One region of the Hydrogenophaga sp. UC242_50 genome, then DNA from elsewhere that is predicted to be linked to it. Evidence: predicted binding sites of a transcription regulator. Region 1 holds the regulator's gene; each other region holds the start of a gene.
The links. Region 1 encodes sigma-54, which starts transcription at its own class of promoters, with help from an activator protein. Its sites were predicted from a motif close to TGGCANGNAANCTGCTTT; they were not measured.
Positions count from the first base shown of each region.

Region 2: glnA (type I glutamate--ammonia ligase) is a predicted target of sigma-54. The motif match lies at 3,202-3,219, and genes of this name have one in related genera.
Region 3: pedF (cytochrome c-550 PedF) is a predicted target of sigma-54. The motif match lies at 4,417-4,434, and genes of this name have one in related genera.

Region 1 is NZ_CP170553.1:2,527,979-2,534,230, reverse strand. Features, by position in the region: partial or broken gene ACFJGX_RS13065 (PAS-domain containing protein) at 1-334, opposite strand, end outside; gene ACFJGX_RS13060 (PAS domain-containing protein) at 380-1,537, opposite strand; gene ACFJGX_RS13055 (CHASE sensor domain-containing protein) at 1,700-2,524, shown strand; gene ACFJGX_RS13050 (ATP-binding protein) at 2,521-3,585, shown strand; gene rpoN (RNA polymerase factor sigma-54) at 3,589-5,079, opposite strand; gene ACFJGX_RS13040 (GlsB/YeaQ/YmgE family stress response membrane protein) at 5,337-5,609, opposite strand; gene ACFJGX_RS13035 (CBS domain-containing protein) at 5,767-6,246, shown strand.
Region 2 is NZ_CP170553.1:4,166,962-4,173,213, reverse strand. Features, by position in the region: gene ACFJGX_RS21265 (hypothetical protein) at 1-141, opposite strand, end outside; gene ACFJGX_RS21260 (alpha/beta fold hydrolase) at 401-1,105, opposite strand; gene ACFJGX_RS21255 (EI24 domain-containing protein) at 1,297-2,193, shown strand; gene ACFJGX_RS21250 (competence/damage-inducible protein A) at 2,190-3,005, shown strand; gene glnA (type I glutamate--ammonia ligase) at 3,271-4,686, shown strand; partial or broken gene ACFJGX_RS21240 (hypothetical protein) at 4,941-5,422, shown strand; gene glnL (nitrogen regulation protein NR(II)) at 5,419-6,252, shown strand, end outside.
Region 3 is NZ_CP170553.1:4,229,106-4,235,357, forward strand. Features, by position in the region: gene ACFJGX_RS21540 (hypothetical protein) at 1-264, opposite strand, end outside; gene ACFJGX_RS21545 (hypothetical protein) at 423-722, shown strand; gene ACFJGX_RS21550 (DUF779 domain-containing protein) at 736-1,107, opposite strand; partial or broken gene ACFJGX_RS21555 (aldehyde dehydrogenase family protein) at 1,232-2,753, opposite strand; gene ACFJGX_RS21560 (substrate-binding periplasmic protein) at 2,998-3,411, opposite strand; gene ACFJGX_RS21565 (hypothetical protein) at 3,404-3,913, shown strand; gene pedF (cytochrome c-550 PedF) at 3,886-4,377, opposite strand; gene ACFJGX_RS21575 (sigma-54-dependent Fis family transcriptional regulator) at 4,820-6,252, shown strand, end outside.

The DNA.
Region 1 (6,252 bases):
GCCCCCCGGCGTGCGGGTGGCTGGCCGGCTGGTTGGCGATCAGGGGCTCGCCGGTGAGCATGGCGCGCCCGAACAGGGTGTCGAGGTTGCGGAACGCCATGCCCGCCTCGGCCTGGCTGGCGTACATCAGGCGGGACGCCTCGTCCCAGGCGATGTTGGTGATGGCACTGGTGCGCAGGTAGGGCGCGCCGGTGTCGCTGTAGAGCACCTCGCCCACGAAGCCGTAGGCGCTGCCGGTCACCGAGAGGAAGGCCTGCAGCAGCCCCTCGAAGGCCTTGCGCTTGTCCTCGGCCTCGATGAAGACCGACTGGGCCAGGCGCACCGCCTCGAGCATGCGGTGCTGCCGCTCCAGCTTCTGCGTCGCGCAGCCTCGCCTCGGTCACGTCGGTGGAGAACCCGTGCCAGACCACCGAGCCGTCGGTCTCGCGCTGGGGCATGGCCTCCACGTGGTGCCAGCGGGTGCCGGCCTTGGGCAGGCACACGCGGTAGGTCTGGCGCCAGGGCGCCAGATGCCGGGCCGAGGTCGGCGCAGCGAGGCGATCATTTCCGCGCGGTCATCGGGATGCACCCGCCGGAACAGCACGTCCGCATCCTCCTCCAGCTCGGCCGGCTCGATCTCGAGCATGCTGCGGACCACGTCGTTCACATACGAGATCACGCTCTTGCCATCGGCCCGCAGGCGCGCCTGGTACATCATGCCGGGCACCCGGGCCGCGATGTTCTGCAGCAGCTTGAGCTGTTCGGTCAGGCGCTCGCTGGCCTCGCGCTCGGCCGTGATGTCCTGCACCACGCCGAAATCGGTCTGCGGGTTGCCGGCCACGCTGGTCTGGCCGATGCGGGTGCGGAACCAGCGCTGCTGGCCATCGGGCAGCCGCCAGCGGAACTCGACCTGGCGCCCGTCCATCGCCTCGCGCGCGGCCTGCCAGGCGGGCCGGTCGTCCGGGTGGATGCCCGCGCGGCCGTCGCCGCGCGCGATCAGGTCGCGCGGCTCCAGGCCGGCGATCTCGAACAGCCCCAGCGACCACACCACGCTGTCGGAATGCTGGGCGTTGGTCCAGTGGCCCACGCGCGCCAGCTTCTCGATCGCGGCATGCAGCTCCACCTGCTGCTGCAGCCCGAGGTTCGCCTCGCGCAGGGCCGCCTCGGTCTGCAGCCGGGCTTCCGTCGCCTCGAACTCGCGGGTGGCTTCGGTGATGTAGACCAGCGCCAGGGGCTCGGGCAGCGTGTCCATCACCGTGGTGTGCAGGCGGACCCGGTGCATCACGCCGTCGCGCAGGCGCAGGTGCTGCACCGTGTCGGGCGACGGCAGCTGGTTCACGAAGCGCGCGCGTTCGTCGGCGCTGGGCCAGTGCCCGAGCTCCACGGTCGTGCGGCCGATCACGTCCTCGCGGCGCTGGCCGGTGAGCGCCAGCCAGGCGTCATTGACCGCCAGCAGGCGCCCATCGCTCAGGCGCGAGACGATGGCGGCCAGCGGCGAGGCCAGGAACAAGGCCTCGAAAGGCAAACCCGCCTCCTGCTGCGGGGAAACGCTGCGCACCCGATGGTGGACGGGGGTTCGGGAACAGCTTCGGCCATGCGCGCTCGTGAAAGGGTGGGAGGACGGAAACAGGCTCAAATTGTGCCGGACTGTGTGGCTTGCGGTGCGTGAAATTGGCCTGCTAAAGTGGCTTGCTGTTCACCACCACGTGCCCTGGAGACCATGAAACCCACCTCGCTGCGCCAGCAACTCACGCGCGCGGCCATGCTCACCACCTTGCTGGCGATCCTGCTGAGCGCCGGCGCCTTGCTGACCTACGAGCTGATGGTGTACCGCCGCGTCGGCATCGCCGACATGCGCACCCAGGCCGATCTGATCGCGCGCTCCACCGCCCCGGCGCTGGCATCGAGCGACGCCCAGGCGGCCTGGGAAAACCTCTATCTGCTGCGCCAGCAACCCCAGATCCGCGCCGCCGCCGTGTACGGCCGCGACGGCGCGCTCATCGCCTCGCACACCACCACCGCGAAAAACGAACTGCGCGCCCGCATTCCGCTGACATCGGAGGCCTGGGGCCCGCGCTTCAGCGGCTCGTCGCTGGAGATGGTCCGCCCCATCGAGCACAACGGCGCGCGCATCGGCATGCTCTACCTCAAGGCCGAACACGGCGTGTGGCAGCGTTTCGTGGACTTCGCGCTGATCGTGCTGGCCGTCAGCGCGGTGAGCCTGGTCGCGGCCTACTACCTGTTCGTGGTCCTGCAGCGCCGCATCACCGCGCCGCTGGAGAAGATGACGTCGGTGGCGCGCGACGTGATCGGCAGCCACAACTGGTCTCTGCGGGCACCGGCCACCGACTACAAGGACCTGGACGTGCTGGTCGACGCCTTCAACCGCATGCTCTCCGAGTGCGAGATCCGCACCACCGAGCTCGAACGCGAGATGGTGACGCGCCAGGGCGTCGAACGCGAACTGCGCCAGGCCGACCGCCAGAAGGACACCTTCCTGCGCAGCCCCTCGCCCACGAATTGCGCAACCCCCTCTCGCCCATGACGAGCGCGGTGGCCCTGCTGCAGATGCCGCAGGTGTCGCCGCAGGCACGGGAGAAGGCGCTGGCGGTGCTCGAGCGCCAGCTGCAGCACATCGTGCGCCTGGTCAACGACCTGCTGGACGCCTCCCGGGTGCGCACCGGCAAGCTGTCGCTCGACACGGCGCCGGTGAACATCGGCGAGCTGCTGCACACCGCCACCGAAGGCGCGCAGGCGCTGGCGCAACAGCATGGCCTGCAGCTCACGCTGCACCTGCCCGATGCGGCGCTGTATGTGAACGGCGACGCGGTGCGGCTGACGCAGGTGTTCTCCAACCTGCTGAACAACGCCTGCCGCTACACCCCGCACGGCGGGCGCGTGGACCTCTCGCTCACCTCGACGCCATCCTCGGTCGAGGTGACGGTGGTGGACACCGGCATCGGCGTGGAGCCCGCCATGCAGGAACGCATCTTCGACCTGTTCGAACAGGCGGACCAGTCCATGCAGCGCGGCAGCGCCGGGCTGGGCGTGGGGCTGACGCTCTCGCGCCAGATCATCGAGCTGCACGACGGTTCGCTGTCCATGCACAGCGAGGGCCTGCACCGCGGCTCGTGCTTCACGGTGCGGCTGCCCCGCCTGCATCGAGAGCCACCGCGCGACGAGCCCCCCACCGTGGCGCCGTCCCACGCCCAGCCCTCGCGCCCGCTGCGCCTCCTGATCGCGGACGACAACGTCGATCTGACGGTGAGCCTGTCGGCCGTGCTGTCCTCACATGGGCACTTGGTCGAGGTCGTGCACGATGGCGAAGCGGCGGTTCGCGCGGCGCGCGCGCAGGTGCCGGACGTGGCGCTGCTCGACATCGGCATGCCCGGCCTCGACGGCCACCAGGTGGCGCGGGCGCTGCGCGCCGATGCCACCACGCAGGGCATCCGCCTCGTGGCCATCACCGGCTGGGGCCGCGACGCCGACCGCGAGGCCGCGCGCCTGGCCGGCTTCGATCAGCACCTGCTCAAACCGGTGAACCCCGAACAGCTGCTGCGGCTGCTGAGCGAGCCGCCAGAAGCGCCCCGCGCCCCGCCGGCCTGAGCCTCAGGCCGAGACGGCCAGGCCGTCATGGCGCTTGCGCCGGCCCACGGCCTCGATGCGCAGCATCTGACGGTACTTGGTGACGGTGCGCCGCGCCACCGTCAGGCCCTGCCGGGCGAGCTGGCGCGTGATCTCGGCGTCCGACAGCGGCCGATCGGTCGACTCCGCTTCGATGATGTCCTGGATCAAACCCCGGATCGCGGTGCCCGAGCAGGCCTTGCCATTGGCGCTCACCATCGCGCGCGAGAAGAAGTGCTTGAGCTCGTACACGCCGGTGGGCGTGGCGATGTACTTGTTGTTGGTGACGCGCGAAACCGTGGATTCGTGGATGCCGACCTCGTCGGCGATCTCGCGCAGGCCCAGCGGCTTCATCGCCATGCTGCCGTATTCGAAGAAGTGGCGCTGGCGCCGCACGATGGCCTGCGACACGTCGAGGATGGTCGAGAAGCGCTGCTCGACGTTGCGCAGCGTCCAGCGCGCCTCCTGCAGGTGCGCGCCCATCTCGGCGTTCTCGGCGCAGCGGTGGCGCTGGAACAGCTGGGCGTACACCTCGTTGATGCGCACCTTGGGCACGACCGCGGCGTTGAGCCGCACGTTCCACGCGCCCCGGTCCTTCTTCACGATCACGTCGGGCACGATGTAGTTCACCCGGGAAGAACTCAGGCGCCAGCCCGGTCGCGGGTCGAGGTGGCGGATGCGGTCACACACCGCCTCGACCTCGCCCACCGAGGCGTCCAGCGCCCGCGCCAGGGCAGGCACATCGCGCGCCGCCAGGCTGTCCATGTGGTCGTTGACGATGGCGCGCGCCATCGCGCGCACGTGGGGGCATTCGATCTCGCCCAGCTGCAGGCTGAGGCATTCCGCCACATCGCGCGCGGCCACACCGGCCGGCTCCAGCGACTGCACCAGCTTGAGCGCGATCTGCAGGTCTTCCAGCGTCGCTGCGGGCACCACGTCCGCTACCTCGCGCAGTTCGTTCAGGGGCGTGCGCAGGTAGCCGTCGTCGTCGAGCGACTCGACCACCACACCGGCCAGCGCGAGGTCGCGCGGCGACAGGGCCATGGTGCCGAGCTGCCCGTGCAGGTGGGCATTGAGCGGGGTTTCCTCCATCATGAAATCGAGCGCGGACACATCCCCGTCATGTCCCTGGCGGGCCGGGGTCAGACCATCGGCGAGCCACAGGTCGCTGTCGGACGCGGTGGACCGGTCGACCTCGGCCTCCGCCGGCGCCGCCAGATCGGTCTCGCGCGGTCCGTCGTACACCTCGCCGGCCGCTTCGCCCGATCGGCTGTCGATGTCACCATCCCGCAGGCCTTCGCGCTCGTCCTCGTCATCGCCCTCTTCCGCTTCCAGGAACGGATTGCGCCCCAGCACGTCGCGCACCACGATGCCGAAATCCAGCGAGGACATCTGCAGCAGGCGCACGGCGTGCTGCAAGCGGGGAGACAGGGTCTGGCTCTGGCGCTGGTCGGCGCGGGCGTCCATCTGGATCATGCGGTTCTCCTCCGGTAAGGCATGGTCGGCGGTGTCGCGAGGTGCGGCCGCCTCAGACCAACACCCTATGCAACCACCATGCCGCACGAGCGCGGAAGACACAAATTCCCACAAAACCACGTAACCGTCAGGCCCTCACAGAGGGACACGGTGCGCACCTTCCCGAACATTCAGACACAGTCGATCGGAACGCCCTTCAGGCCGACCCGCGCAAGGGCGCATCTTGCGGCAAGATTTGCCGAAACGGCCCGCGCGGACTAGTGCATCGATTCGTGTCGAAAGAGGTTGATGAGCGCCAGCAGGATGATGGCGCCGATCAGCGACACGAGCATGGCGCCCACGTTGAAGACGCTGTCGTTGAGGGTGTCCACCCCCATCAGGGGTGAGAGCACCCAGCCACCGATGGCGGCGCCCACGATGCCGGCCACGACATTGCGCACGATGCCCTGGCGCCCATCCGTGGACAGGACCACGCTGGCCAGCCTGCCCAACAGGCCGCCGACCGCCAACCAGAGGATGATGTTGATCATGGCGTTGCTCCTCGTTAGAGTGGTCGCAGGAAGTTCCTTCGAACCTGCCGGGGGCAATCCCCGCTCCCGGTGGCCGCGGGCACAGCACCTGCCCTGTCAAGGTCCCACCCGCCGGCATGCGGCGGGCCAACGCCACAACCGCAGCAGGAGATTTCCCATGAAGCAAGTGAAAGATGTGATGACCAGTGGCGTGCGCACGCTCGGGCCCCAGGACAGCGTGGTGCTCGCGGCCCAGGCCATGGAAGAACTGGACATCGGGGCGCTGCCGGTCTGCGATGGCCAGCGCATCCTCGGCATGGTGACCGACCGCGACATCGTGGTGCGCGGCGTCGCCCAGGACCTCGCGCCCGGCAAGACCAAGCTCGAGGACGTGATGAGCGCCCAAGTCGAATGGGTGTTCGAGGACGAAGGCCTGGCCGAGGTCGCGGCCAAGATGCAGCAACTGCAGATCCGCCGCCTGCCCGTGCTCGACCGCGACAAGCGCCTGGTGGGCATCCTCTCGCTGGGCGATCTGGCCGCCAAGGGCGACGTGCAGCAGGCCGGCGCCGCGCTGGCCGACATTTCCGAGCCCGCCCGCCCGACCCGCACCGGCCAATCGGTCGCCAGCGGCCCCGCCGGGGGCGGGGAAAGCCTCTGAAAGGCA
Region 2 (6,252 bases), 1.6 Mb from region 1:
GACGCGGGCTTCTTCACTGTTGGCCAGCGCGCGGGTGCTCAGCGGCCAATGCTTGGGAATGCGCCGCCGTTCCCGCGCCTGCTTGTCGACCCAGACGCGGTGCAGGAATGCCCCCAGGGCCAGCAGAGCGGGCGCGAGCACGGCAAGCAGCCATGGGTTGTTCCAAGTATTCATGTGTGGCGGAGGGGTGGCGTCTATTTGTATCAAAGTGTAGAGGTTTGCCGGACCTTCGGCGGGGCTTTGTGGCCTTGTGTGTACGCGTTTCGTGTGAATTTCTTGGGGTTTTGAGGTCGTTTGATGCAAATGGCGGTATGGCGCGCCAGGCCGGCGGCGCCCGCGTCCGGCCAACGTTCCATTGTGCCCAACTGCGCGTCGGGCGTGCATCCCCCAGGCGGGGAAATCAGCCCAAGCGGGCCAGAAAATCCGCCACGGCGCGGGTCAAGGCCTCAGGCTGATCGCGGTGGGGGCTGTGGCCGCAATCGGGCAGCTCGATGCGTTGCGCATGCGGCGCCGCCAGCGCGATCTCGTCCAGCTGGGCCAGGGTGCCGTACTCATCGCCCAGGCCTTGCGCCAGCAGCAAGGGGGCGGTGATGGCCTGGCATTCGGCGCGGATGTCGAACTGGCGGAAGGCCGGACTGAGCCAGACGTCGTTCCACTGCCAGAAGGCGTTGTCCACGTCGGCGTGGTAGCGCGAGAGGCGCTGGCGAAGCCCGTCGGGATCGCCTTCGTACAAGGTCTTGGCTTGGGCGATGGCGTTCAGCGCGATGTCTTCGATAAACACGTGGGGCGCCATCGCCACGCAGGCCGCGACCGGGTGCCGGCTGGCGTGCAGCAGGGCGATGGTGGCGCCATCCGAATGGCCTACGAGCACGGGCTCGGGCACGCCCAGGGCTTGCAGCAGCGCAGGCAGAACCTGCCAGGCTTCGTGGTGCATGTAGTCGGGCTCGTGGCGGCCGATGTGCCAGGACCCCTGCCACCGGGGTTGGCCGCGCACGTCTGCCACGGGGTCGGACTGGCCATAGCCCCGGCGCGAGTACAGCCAGCCCGCGCGGCCTGTGGCGGTGCAAAGCTCGGCGGGCCAGTGCCGGCCGCGCTGCTGCCACATGGCACGCTGCCCAGGCCTTCATGCAGGAAGACCAGGGGGGCACGTTCCGCCGGCCCCGGAATGTGAGCCACTTCCAGGCCAATGCCCGCGATGTCGATGTGTTTCATGGGGCTCGATCCTAGCGTCGCAGTGATCGGCGCGAGGGCCGCCCGCGGGGTGGCCTGACATGGATTGGATGTATTCTTGCCGGCATGTCCTTGCTGTTCGATTCCTTCTGGCGCGCCATCGCCTATTGCATGCATCCGCGGGTGATCGCACTGTCGTTTCTCCCGCTGATCCTGATGGTGGTGCTGTCGTTCGGCCTGGGTTACTTCTTCTGGGAAAACGCCGTGGCCTCGGTGGCGGCGTGGCTGGAGGCGTTTGACCTCATCCAGATGTTCCTCGGTTGGCTGGAGCGCCTGGGCCTGGGCTCGCTGCGCACCGTGTTCGCGCCGCTGCTGGTGCTGGTGCTGCGCACCCCCGTCATCGTGCTGTTGTGCCTGTTGCTGGTGGCGATGTTCATGACGCCCGCCATGGTGGAGCTGGTTCGCCAGCGCCGCTTTCCCAGCCTGGAGCGCAAGCACGGTGGGTCTCTGCTGGTGAGCGTGTTGTGGTCGCTCGGCTCCACGCTGCTCGCGGTGCTGGCCTTGATCGTGTCCATGCCGCTGTGGCTGGTGCCACCCCTGGTGCTCATTCTTCCGCCGCTGATCTGGGGCTGGCTCACCTACCGGGTGTTCGCGTTCGACGCGCTGGCCACGCACGCCAGCGGCGACGAGCGCAAGGCCATCCTGCGCGAGCACCGCGGCAGCCTGCTCGTCATGGGCGTGCTCAGCGGCTACCTGGGCGCCGCGCCCAGCCTGCTGTGGGCTTCGGGTGCGATGTTCATTGCACTGGCCCCCTTGCTGGTGCCTGTGGCGATCTGGATCTACACCCTGGTGTTCGCATTCGCCTCGCTCTGGTTCGCCCATTTCTGCCTGACCGTGCTGCAGCGCCAGCGCGCGCAGGCCACGGTGGAGGTGCGGGACGCCGAACCCAGCCCACCGGCCCCATTGACCTTGCCTGCCCAGGAACCAGGGTCCTCATTCAACCAGCCACCCACCCTTTCATGACACCCACCTTCGGCCTGATCATCGTTGGTGACGAGATCCTTTCCGGCAAGCGCAGCGACAAACACCTTCCCAAGATCATCGAGTTGCTGGCGCAGCGCGGCCTGACCCTGTCCTGGGCCAAGCTGGTCGGCGACGATCGCGACCGCATCACCGCCACGCTGAGCGACGCGTTCGCGGGCAGCGACGCCGTGTTCTGCTGCGGCGGCATTGGCGCCACGCCCGACGACCACACGCGCCAGTGCGCCGCCGCCGCGCTGGGCGTGGACCTGGCCCTGCACCCGCAGGCCAAGGAACTGATCGAGTCCCGCATGCGAGACACGGCCGCCGAGCGTGGCGAGGTCTTCGATCCCGAGCGGCCGGACAACGTGCACCGCTACAACATGGGCGTGTTTCCCGTGGGCGCTCGCCTCATCCTCAACCCGTACAACAAGATCCCCGGTTTCAGCTGCGACGGGGCGGGGGGCGGCAGCGTGCATTTCGTGCCCGGCTTCCCCGTCATGGCCTGGCCCATGATCGAAGGCGTGCTCGATACCGAGTACGCGCAATGGCATCGCCAGGGCGCCTGGCAGGAGCGTTCGGTGATCGTGTTCGGCGCCATGGAGGCCACCCTGACCCCGCTCATGGAGCAGATCGAGCAGGCCCATGCCGTGAAGGTCTTCAGCCTGCCCAGCGTGGACCACCCTGAGTACGGCCGGCACATCGAACTGGGGGTGAAGGGCGCCACCGAGGCGGTGGCGCCGGCCTACGCCCAGCTGCTCGCGGGCCTGCATCGGCACGACGCGAAGCTGGGCCCTGAAATGGTGCGAAATTGAGTTGCACCAAATCGGTGCAATTGACGGGTGCACCCAATGGGTGCGACCGGGGGCGATAACGCCCGACAAGGTGCAACGCACGGTCTTCCCAGGGCTTCGATGCCTGCCGGCCGACCCTTTGTGGCGCATGGCTGGGCCATAATTCCCGCTGTCCCGTGAAGCCGGGGGAGCCAGCGCCCGCGCATGACCCACTTTGTGGCACACATTCTGCTTATCAGCAGCGTCGTTTTCAATTTTTCCACTCACCCAGCTACAGGAGTATTTGATGGCCAAGACCGTCGCAGACGTGATGCAAATGGTGAAAGACAACGAAGTGAAGTTCGTTGACTTCCGCTTCACCGACACCCGGGGCAAAGAACAGCACGTCACCGTGCCCGTGTCTCACTTCGACGAAGACAAGTTCAGCTCGGGCCACGCGTTCGACGGTTCTTCGGTGGCTGGCTGGAAGGGCATCGAAGCCTCCGACATGCAGCTCATGCCCGACCCCAATACCGCCAACATCGACCCCTTCTTCGAAGAAACCACGCTGTTCCTGCAATGCGACGTGATCGAGCCGGGCGACGGCAAGGCCTACGACCGCGATCCGCGTTCCATCGCCAAGCGCGCCGAGGCCTACCTCAAGGCCTCCGGCCTGGGCGACACCGCCTTCTTCGGACCGGAACCTGAATTCTTCATCTTCGACGGCGTGCGCTGGAGCAACGAACCCGGCCGCGTGATGTGCGAGATCGAGGAGTACGAAGCTCCCTGGAACAGCGGCGCCAAGCTCGAAGGCGGCAACCGCGGCCACCGTCCCACCGTCAAAGGCGGCTACTTCCCCGTGCCCCCGGTCGACAGCACGCAGGACATGCGCGCCGAGATGTCCCTGATCCTCGAATCGCTGGGCATCCCGGTTGAAGTGTTCCACCACGAAGTGGCGGGCGCTGGCCAGAACGAAATCGGCACCAAGTTCAGCACGCTGGTCGAGCGCGCCGACTGGACGCAGGTGCTCAAGTACGTGGTGTGGAACGTCGCCAACGCCTACGGCAAGACCGCGACCTTCATGCCCAAGCCCTACGCCGGCGACAACGGCAGCGGCATGCACGTGCACCAGTCGATCTGGAAGGACGGCAAGAACCTGTTCGCCGGTGACGGCTACGCCGGCCTGAGCGATTTCGCCCTGTACTACGTGGGCGGCATCATCAAGCACGCCCGTGCGCTCAACGCCATCACCAACCCTGGCACCAACTCCTACAAGCGCCTGGTGCCTGGCTTCGAAGCCCCGGTGAAGCTGGCCTACTCGGCCCGCAACCGTTCTGCCTCGATCCGCATCCCGTACGTGGCGAACCCCAAGGGCCGCCGCATCGAAGCGCGTTTCCCAGATCCTTCGGCCAACCCCTACCTGGCCTTCTCGGCCCTGATGATGGCGGGTCTGGACGGCGTGGAAAACAAGATCCACCCGGGCGAAGCCGCCACCAAGGACCTGTACCACCTGCCGCCCGAAGAGGACAAGCTGGTGCCCACCGTGTGCCACAGCCTCGACCAGGCGCTGGAGTACCTCGACAAGGACCGCAGCTTCCTGACCAAGGGCGGTGTGTTCACCGACTCCATGCTCGACGCCTACATCGAACTCAAGATGGGCGAAGTCACGCGTTTCCGCATGGCGCCGCACCCGGTCGAGTTCGACATGTACTACAGCCTGTGATGGCTTGCCCGGCTCTGCCGGGCTGCCAGGGCCATCCCGAAAGGGGCCATGCAAGTGGCCCCTTTTTGTTGCTCGGGCGGTCAATCGCCACCGTTCACACGCTGGCACGGCACTTTTGAAACAGTTTTCGGTCATACTGAAAAACGCATATCGGTGCGCCCGCCCATACCCCAAACCGTTTCCTGGAGTTGATGTCACCTTGAATCCGATGCCTTCACTCACGATCCGGTCGCTGGCCGTGCGCGACGCTCGCGCTGTGCGTCCTGGAAGCCCATGCCCAGGCGCGCATCTACCGTTGCGGCAACGAATACACGAACGACGCGCAGGTGCGAAGTCCAAGGGTTGCAGCCCCATGGAGGGCGGCAACATCACCATCATCGAAGGCACCCGGCCCACGCCGCCGCGCGCCACGCCCGCAGCGGCCGCCCCACGCAACGGCAGCGCCAACGAACGCGTCGACTCGGCCGCGCAGCGCGCGCGCGACAGCGATGCGCGCGCCATCCTCGAGGCCGAACTGCGCAAGGCGCAAGAGCGCCTGGCGCTCGCGCGCAAGGAGTACGCCAACGGCGAGCCCGAGAAGCAGGGCATCGAGTCGCGCAACTACCAGCGCTACCTCGACCGCGTGGCCGAACTCAAGGCCGCCGTGGCGCGCGCCGAGAGCGACGTCGCCGGCCTGCAGCGCGAATTGAATCGACTGCCGGGGTCCGCCAACGCCGTCGGTTCTGCCGCAAAATGACCGGCTTGAAAAAGCCCAACTTCCCCTCCCTTCTTCCCACTTTCCCGCGCCGGGCCCCGGCCGACCCGGACGGGTCGGCTGCCGGACGCAAGTCCCCCTCGGTGTCGTCCCGTTTCCAGTCCCTCGACCTGCTGCGCACCCTGGTGGCCGTGGTGGATCAGCACGGTGGCGTGCTCTACGCCAACGCGGCGCTGGAGGATGCGCTGGGGATGTCCCGACGCAGCATCACGGGCGCGCTGCTGCAGGACTGCTTCACCGAACCCCCGCTGCTGGAAAACGCCTTGCAGGGCGCGAGCGGCAACCAGTTCGCCGCGCTGCGCTACGACGCCTGGCTCAAGCGCCTCAACCACGAAGCCCTGCCGGTGCACGTGGTGGTGGCGCAGACCGACAACCCGGGTGAGGTGATCGTCGAGCTGCTGCCGCTGGAGCAGCAGGCGCGCCAGGAGCGCGAAGAGCGGCTGATCGATCAGGCGCAGGCGAACAAGGAACTCATCCGCAACCTCGCGCACGAGATCAAGAACCCGCTCGGCGGCATTCGCGGTGCGGCCCAGTTGCTGCAGATGGAGCTGGAGTCCCGCGAGTTGATCGAGTACACCCAGGTCATCATCCACGAGGCGGATCGGCTGCAGTCGCTGGTGGACCGCCTGCTCGCGCCGCACCGCCGGCCTCACGTGGTGGGCGACGTGAACATCCACGAGGTGTGCGAGCGCGTGCGCTCGCTCATCCTGGCCGAGTTTCCCAAGGGCTTGAAGGTCGTGCGCGACTACGACACCTCCATCCCCGAGTTCCGCGGCGATCGCGAGCAGCTCATCCAGGCCGTGCTCAACATC
Region 3 (6,252 bases), 1.7 Mb from region 1:
GTTGGACAGGCGCGTGTCCACCACCACCAGCCGCTCGAGGTCCACCCGGGGGAACACCGAGCGGTAGGCGCACACCAGCACGTAGACGCCGGACAGCGTGAGCTGCAGCCCCCCGTGGAAACCGGCCACAGGCGCGAAGTGCCACACGGCCAGCCACAGGCCGACGTTCACTGCCGCCAGCGCGCACATCGCCCGCCACCACCGAAGCACCTGGGCATCGGCACCGGCAATGCCCGGCACCCTGCTGCTGAAGATCAACGACATGCCGCGCTCACCTCCATCGTTCACAAGCTCACATCGTAGGCAATCCATCGCGCCGGCGCTGTAGGACAAAAGCGATCGTTGAGGGCTTCGGCCATCTCCTTCGCCGACATGGGGCGTTCTCCTACCCGCTCCAAGGCGCCTCACTCGCATGCTGGGGCATGGATATTCCCTCCCCCAAGTTCCATGCGTGGAAAAAGGCCGAGGCCGAGCTGGCCGACATCGAGCGAACGTTCCGGGCCCTGTCCGTCGATCTCTCCCCATCCGACCGCGAAAGGGTCACCCAGCAGCTTGCCGCATTGAAAGCGGCGCGGCTGAGGGTTCGCCTGCTGTTTGAAGAGGTGATGAAGGAGAGCGCGATCGTGCTGGAGCAACTCGCCGCCAGCGAAGCGCCGCCGCCGCCGCCTCCACCGCCGAGCCACGACCCGCGTCGGCCTGACGCGGAAGACTGGTTGTCCTAGCCTTCGCGGCGGTTCAGGGCAAGGCCTGCGCGTCCAGCTCGGTCATCTCCTGCGCCGTGAACACCCGGGATCGCGTGTGGAAGGCCTTGCCTTGCGGGCCTTCGAGCGAGAAGGTGCCGCCGTGGCCGTCGATCACGTCGATGATGAGCTGCGTGTGCCGCCAGTACTCGTACTGCGCCTTGCCGATGTAGAACGGGCAGCCACCGATGTCGCCCAGGTACACGTCACCCGCGCCGGTGGTGATCTCGCCCAGCAGGTAGCAGTTGGCCGCGCTGTTGTCGCAGCAGCCGCCGCTCTGGTGGAACATGAGGCCGGGGCCATGCTGCGCCTTGAGCCGTTCGATCAATTCCACGGCGGCCGGTGTGGCGATGACTCTTTCAACCATGAGAGATCTCCTAAGGTCTTTCCGGAGCGAAGTGCCCCAGCCAGAACGCGGCGGATCCGGCTTGGCCGGTCCGCACGCGTTGCCCCCTGGGGGGTGACGCGCCGCAGGCGCGGCGCGGGGGGGATTAAAAGAACCCCAGCTTGTTCTCGCTGTAGCTCACCAGCAAGTTCTTGGTCTGCTGGTAGTGGTCCAGCATCATCTTGTGCGTCTCACGGCCAATGCCCGATTCCTTGTAGCCGCCGAAGGCGGCGTGCGCGGGGTAGGCGTGGTAGCAGTTGGTCCACACGCGGCCGGCCTTGATGGCGCGGCCCATGCGGTAGGCCACGTTGCCGTTGCGGCTCCACACGCCGGCACCCAGGCCATACAGCGTGTCGTTGGCGATCGCCAGGGCTTCGGCCTCGTCCTTGAAGGTGGTCACGGCCAGCACGGGGCCGAAGATTTCTTCCTGGAAGATGCGCATCTTGTTGTGGCCCTTGAACAGCGTGGGCTGCACGTAGTAGCCGCCTTCGAGCTCCCCCCCCAGGTTCGCCTGCGCCACCACCGGCCAGCACCTCGGCGCCTTCCTGCTTGCCCAGGTCGAGGTACGAGAGGATCTTGGTGAGCTGTTCCTTGCTGGCCTGCGCGCCCATCATGCTGTCGGTGTCCAGCGGGTTGGCGTGCTTGATCGCGGCCACGCGCTTGAGCACGCGCTCCATGAACTTGTCGTAGATGCTTTCCTGGATCAGCGCACGGCTGGGGCAGGTGCAGACCTCGCCCTGGTTGAAGGCGAACAGCACCAGGCCTTCGATCGCCTTGTCCAGAAACGCGTCGTCCTTGTCCATGATGTCGGCGAAGAACACGTTGGGCGACTTGCCGCCGAGTTCCAGCGTGGCGGGAATCAGGTTGTTCGCCGCGGCCTGCGCGATCACGCGGCCCGTGGTGGTGGAGCCGGTGAACGCGATCTTGGCGATGCGCTTGCTGGTGGCCAGCGGCATGCCCGCTTCGCGGCCGTAGCCGTTGACGATGTTGAGCACGCCCGGCGGCAGCAGGTCGGCGATGAGTTCGGCCAGGATCAGGATGCTGATGGGCGTGGACTCGGCGGGCTTGAGCACCACGGCGTTGCCGGCGCCCAGCGCGGGCGCGAGCTTCCAGGCCGCCATGAGGATGGGGAAGTTCCAGGGAATGATCTGGCCGATCACGCCCAGCGGTTCCTGGATGTGGTACGCCACGGTGTTCTCGTCGATGTTGCTCAGCGCGCCTTCCTGCGCGCGCACGCAACCCGCGAAGTAGCGGAAGTGGTCCACCGTGAGCGGGATGTCGGCGTTGAGCGTCTCGCGGATCGCCTTGCCGTTGTCCACGGTCTCGGCGTAGGCCAGCAGCTCCAGGTTCTGCTCGATGCGGTCGGCGATCTTGAGCAGCACGTTGGCGCGCTCGGCCGCCGAGGTCTTGCCCCAGGCATCGGCCGCGGCGTGCGCGGCGTCCAGCGCGAGTTCGATGTCTTCGGCGGTGGAGCGCGCGGCGCGCGTGTACACCTTGCCCGAGACGGGCGTGATCACATCGAAGTACTGGCCTTTGACCGGCGCGAGCCAGCGACCGCCGATGAAGTTGTCGTACTGGGTCTTGTAGGCGATCTTGGCGCCAGCGGCGCCGGGGGCTGCGTAAAGCATGTTGTCTTCCTCAGGATGGACGTTGATGGCAAGGCCTGTGTCTTCAGGCCCTCTGCTCTCTTCAAGTTCCATGCCATGGGCTTGGGCCCGGTGAAGCGCTGCACGAAAGCACACATGCGGGGTTCGCACTGTCCCGGAACCGTGCACAAGCGAACCGGCTGTCTCAAAGCGGCACACACGCCGGCGCCATGAAAAAAGCCACTGGTTGCGCGCGCAACCAGTGGCTGTGTTGAAGCGTCGGGCGTCAGGGCGCGGTGAGCGTGAGCCCATGTTGCTGGAAGATGGCCAGCAGCTCGCCGCTGTCGCGCATCGATTTCAAGGCCCCTTCCAGCGCCAGGCCCAGGTCCTTGTGTTCGGCCTTGATCGCCATGCCCACGGGCCAGCCGGTGTCGGGCACGCCGCCGAGCGAGAGCGTGCTCAGGCGGATGTGGCTCGGCCTCGGATCGGTGTGCGAGAGCACCGACTCGGCCTGCGCGCGCGTCACATACGCGGCGGCGGCCTTGCCCTCCACCACGGCCTGCACCGCCTGCTCGCCGCTGTTGTGGATGCCCACCTGCGCGCGCAGCAGACCGCCGCCATGGCCCATGAGCGCGCTGGCCGCGCCGGCCCCGCGCTCGGCGGCCAGCGGCAGGCCTTTGAGGTCTTCCGGCGTGCGCAACCTCGGCGACGCGGCGCGTGTCGTGCGCCAGCACCAGCTGCTGGCGCATGTAGGGCGCGAGGATCATCACCTGGCGGTTCTTCTGCATCAGGTAGCGGTCCACCGGCACCTGCAGCATCACGTCGGCAGGGCCGTAGCCCAGGTAATGGCCGCGCCAGACCATGTTGCGCAGGTCGTCGTTCATGTTCTCGCCCGCGTCGAACGGCAGCAGCGCCAGCCTCAGCTGGAGCTGGCGCGCCAGCGCGGCGGCGATCGACACGTCCAGGCCGTGGAGGTCGTTGGCCGGGCCGTCGGAGAACGGCGCGTTGTCCTTGTAGACCGCCACTTTCAGCGCGCCATTCGCGCGGATGCGTTCGAGGTCGCTCAGGTCGGCCTGCGCGCGCGCCAGTGGCACGCTCGCGGCGAGCAGGGCCGCCAGCACCTGGCGGCGGTCGGGGTGGTGGTGATGGGTGGTGGTCATGCGCGTCTCCCGTCTCAGGGCTCGCGGCGGGTTTCGAGGTAGGTCTTGATCGACCAGATCGCCTCCTGCGACAGCGTGCCCTCGAACGGCGGCATGTACACGCGCCCGTCGCGCACGCGGCCCCGGCGCACGGTGGCGATGTAGTAGTCGTCCATCTCCTTGAAGCACGCGGCCTTCTTCGCCGCGTCGGCGTAACCCGAGCATTCGCCGTCGAACTTGCGCAGGTCGGGCGAGATGCCGCCGGAGATCGCCTCCAGGCCGTGGCAGCGCGCGCAGTTCTGGTTGTAGGCCGAGGTGCCGATGCGCAGCGCCTCCTTGTTCGCGGGACCGCTGCTGTAGGGGTTGGCATCGAGCCACTTGGTGCCCAGCTGCGGCAGGGTGCTCGTGTCCACCGCCTGCGGTGTCACATCGCCATGCGCCATCACGGCGGCCACGCCGCAGGTGACGGCCAGCGCGAGCAGGCCGCGCGCGCCCCGCAAGGAAAGAGAGAAACGCGAAATCTTCATGGGTTGTCTCCGGTTCAGAAAGGGTCTTTTCCGGCATGGACAGCAAGTTGCAGGCCATGGCGCCGTGGACCGGAGCCACGCAAGGGACGGGCCCGCCCGCAGGCCCGGTCAGGCCCGTGCAAGGTGTGCCAATTTGAATCACCGGGTCGCCTGCGATCGCACCGGATGTCACAGTCCGCCGCTTCATGGGCGCCTTGTGTGTCAACTTTGCGCGCCACGGCCTGGCCCAGGTGGTGGCCGGCTCTTTGCTAACAGCGAAGGTGTGACACCCGGGACACGCTGTTGCATCTCGGGATTAACCAGTGTTGCTCACAGGGACAGATATGAAGAGAATTGCATGAACCCGCGCGACCAAGACGACAGCCCGTCTGACGACCCGGAGCACCCGCCACGATGGGTGCCCGACTACTGGGGGGGATTTCCCCCGGATCCAGGAGACAACATGAGTGCTGCCCTCTTCACGCCTCCCGGCGGAAGACACGATGCGCCCGCGCCCCCCGGCCCGGACGGCAACGCACCACCCGATCCCATCGGCCAGGCCCACCGCCGGTCGCAGGCCTATGGCATCGACTCCACGGACGCGCCCGATTTCTCCAGCCCCGGCGTGGGTCTGCTCAACGATGCACGGGAAGAGAACCGATTCCTGTTCCAGCACGCCGCCCCGGTCATGGAGACGCTCTACGACCAGATCGTGAACACCCACAGCATGGTGCTGCTCACCTCCGCCAAGGGCCTGGTGCTGCATTCGCTGGGCGACACCGACTTTCTCGAAAAGGCCTCGCGCGTCGCGCTCACGCCCGGCATGGACTGGTCCGAGAAAAACAAGGGCACGAATGCGATCGGCACCGCGCTCAGCGAACAGGAAGCGCTCACGGTGCACGGCAGCCAGCACTACATGGACGCCAACAAGTTCCTCACCTGCTCGTGCTCGCCGATCTTCGATCCCTACGGCCAGGTCATCGGCGCGCTGGACGTGACGGGTGACCACCGCAGCTACCACCAGCACACGCTGGCGCTGGTGCGCATGTCGGCGCAGATGATCGAGAACCACATGTTCGCGGACATCTTCCCCAAGGCCATCCGCATCCACTTCCACACCCGCTCCGAGTTCCTGGGCACGCTGGTCGAAGGCATCGCGGTGTTCTCGCCCGAGGGCCGCTTCCTCTCGGCCAACCGCAGCGCGCAGTTCCAGATCGGGCTGCCGTTCAGCGCGCTCAAGGCCCACACCTTCTCCTCGCTCTTCGGCATGCCGATCTCGGCCCTGTTCGAGCTGTTCAGCGGCGCCATGCCCACGCCCAAGCAGCTGTGCATGCACAACGGCGTGTCGGTCTGGTGCCGCGTGAAGATCAAGGCCGCCAACCCCTGGTCGGGCGGTGGCAAGCCCACGGGCGCCGCGCCCGACGCGGCACCCGCTTGCGCCGCCGCCGCGGCCGAGCCGCTCAGGCCCACCGGCCGCAAGATGCAGTTCTCCTCGCTGCAGTACCTCGACACGGGCGACCCCCAGGTGTCGACGGTGATCCACAAGCTGCGCCGGGTCTCGGGGCGCGACATCCCGGTGATGATCCTGGGCGAGACCGGCACCGGCAAGGACCTGCTGGCCCAGGCCATCCACGGCGATTCCACGCGCTCGGCGCAGCCCTTCGTGTCGGTGAACTGCGCCTCGATCCCGGACACGCTGATCGAGTCCGAGCTGTTCGGCTACGAAGAAGGCGCCTTCACCGGCGCACGCAAGAAGGGCTCCATCGGCAAGATCCTCCAGGCCCACGGCGGCACGCTGTTCCTCGACGAGATCGGCGACATGCCCAAGCACCTGCAGGCCCGCCTGCTGCGCGTGCTGCAGGACCGCAAGGTCAGCCCACTGGGCGCGGGCAAGGA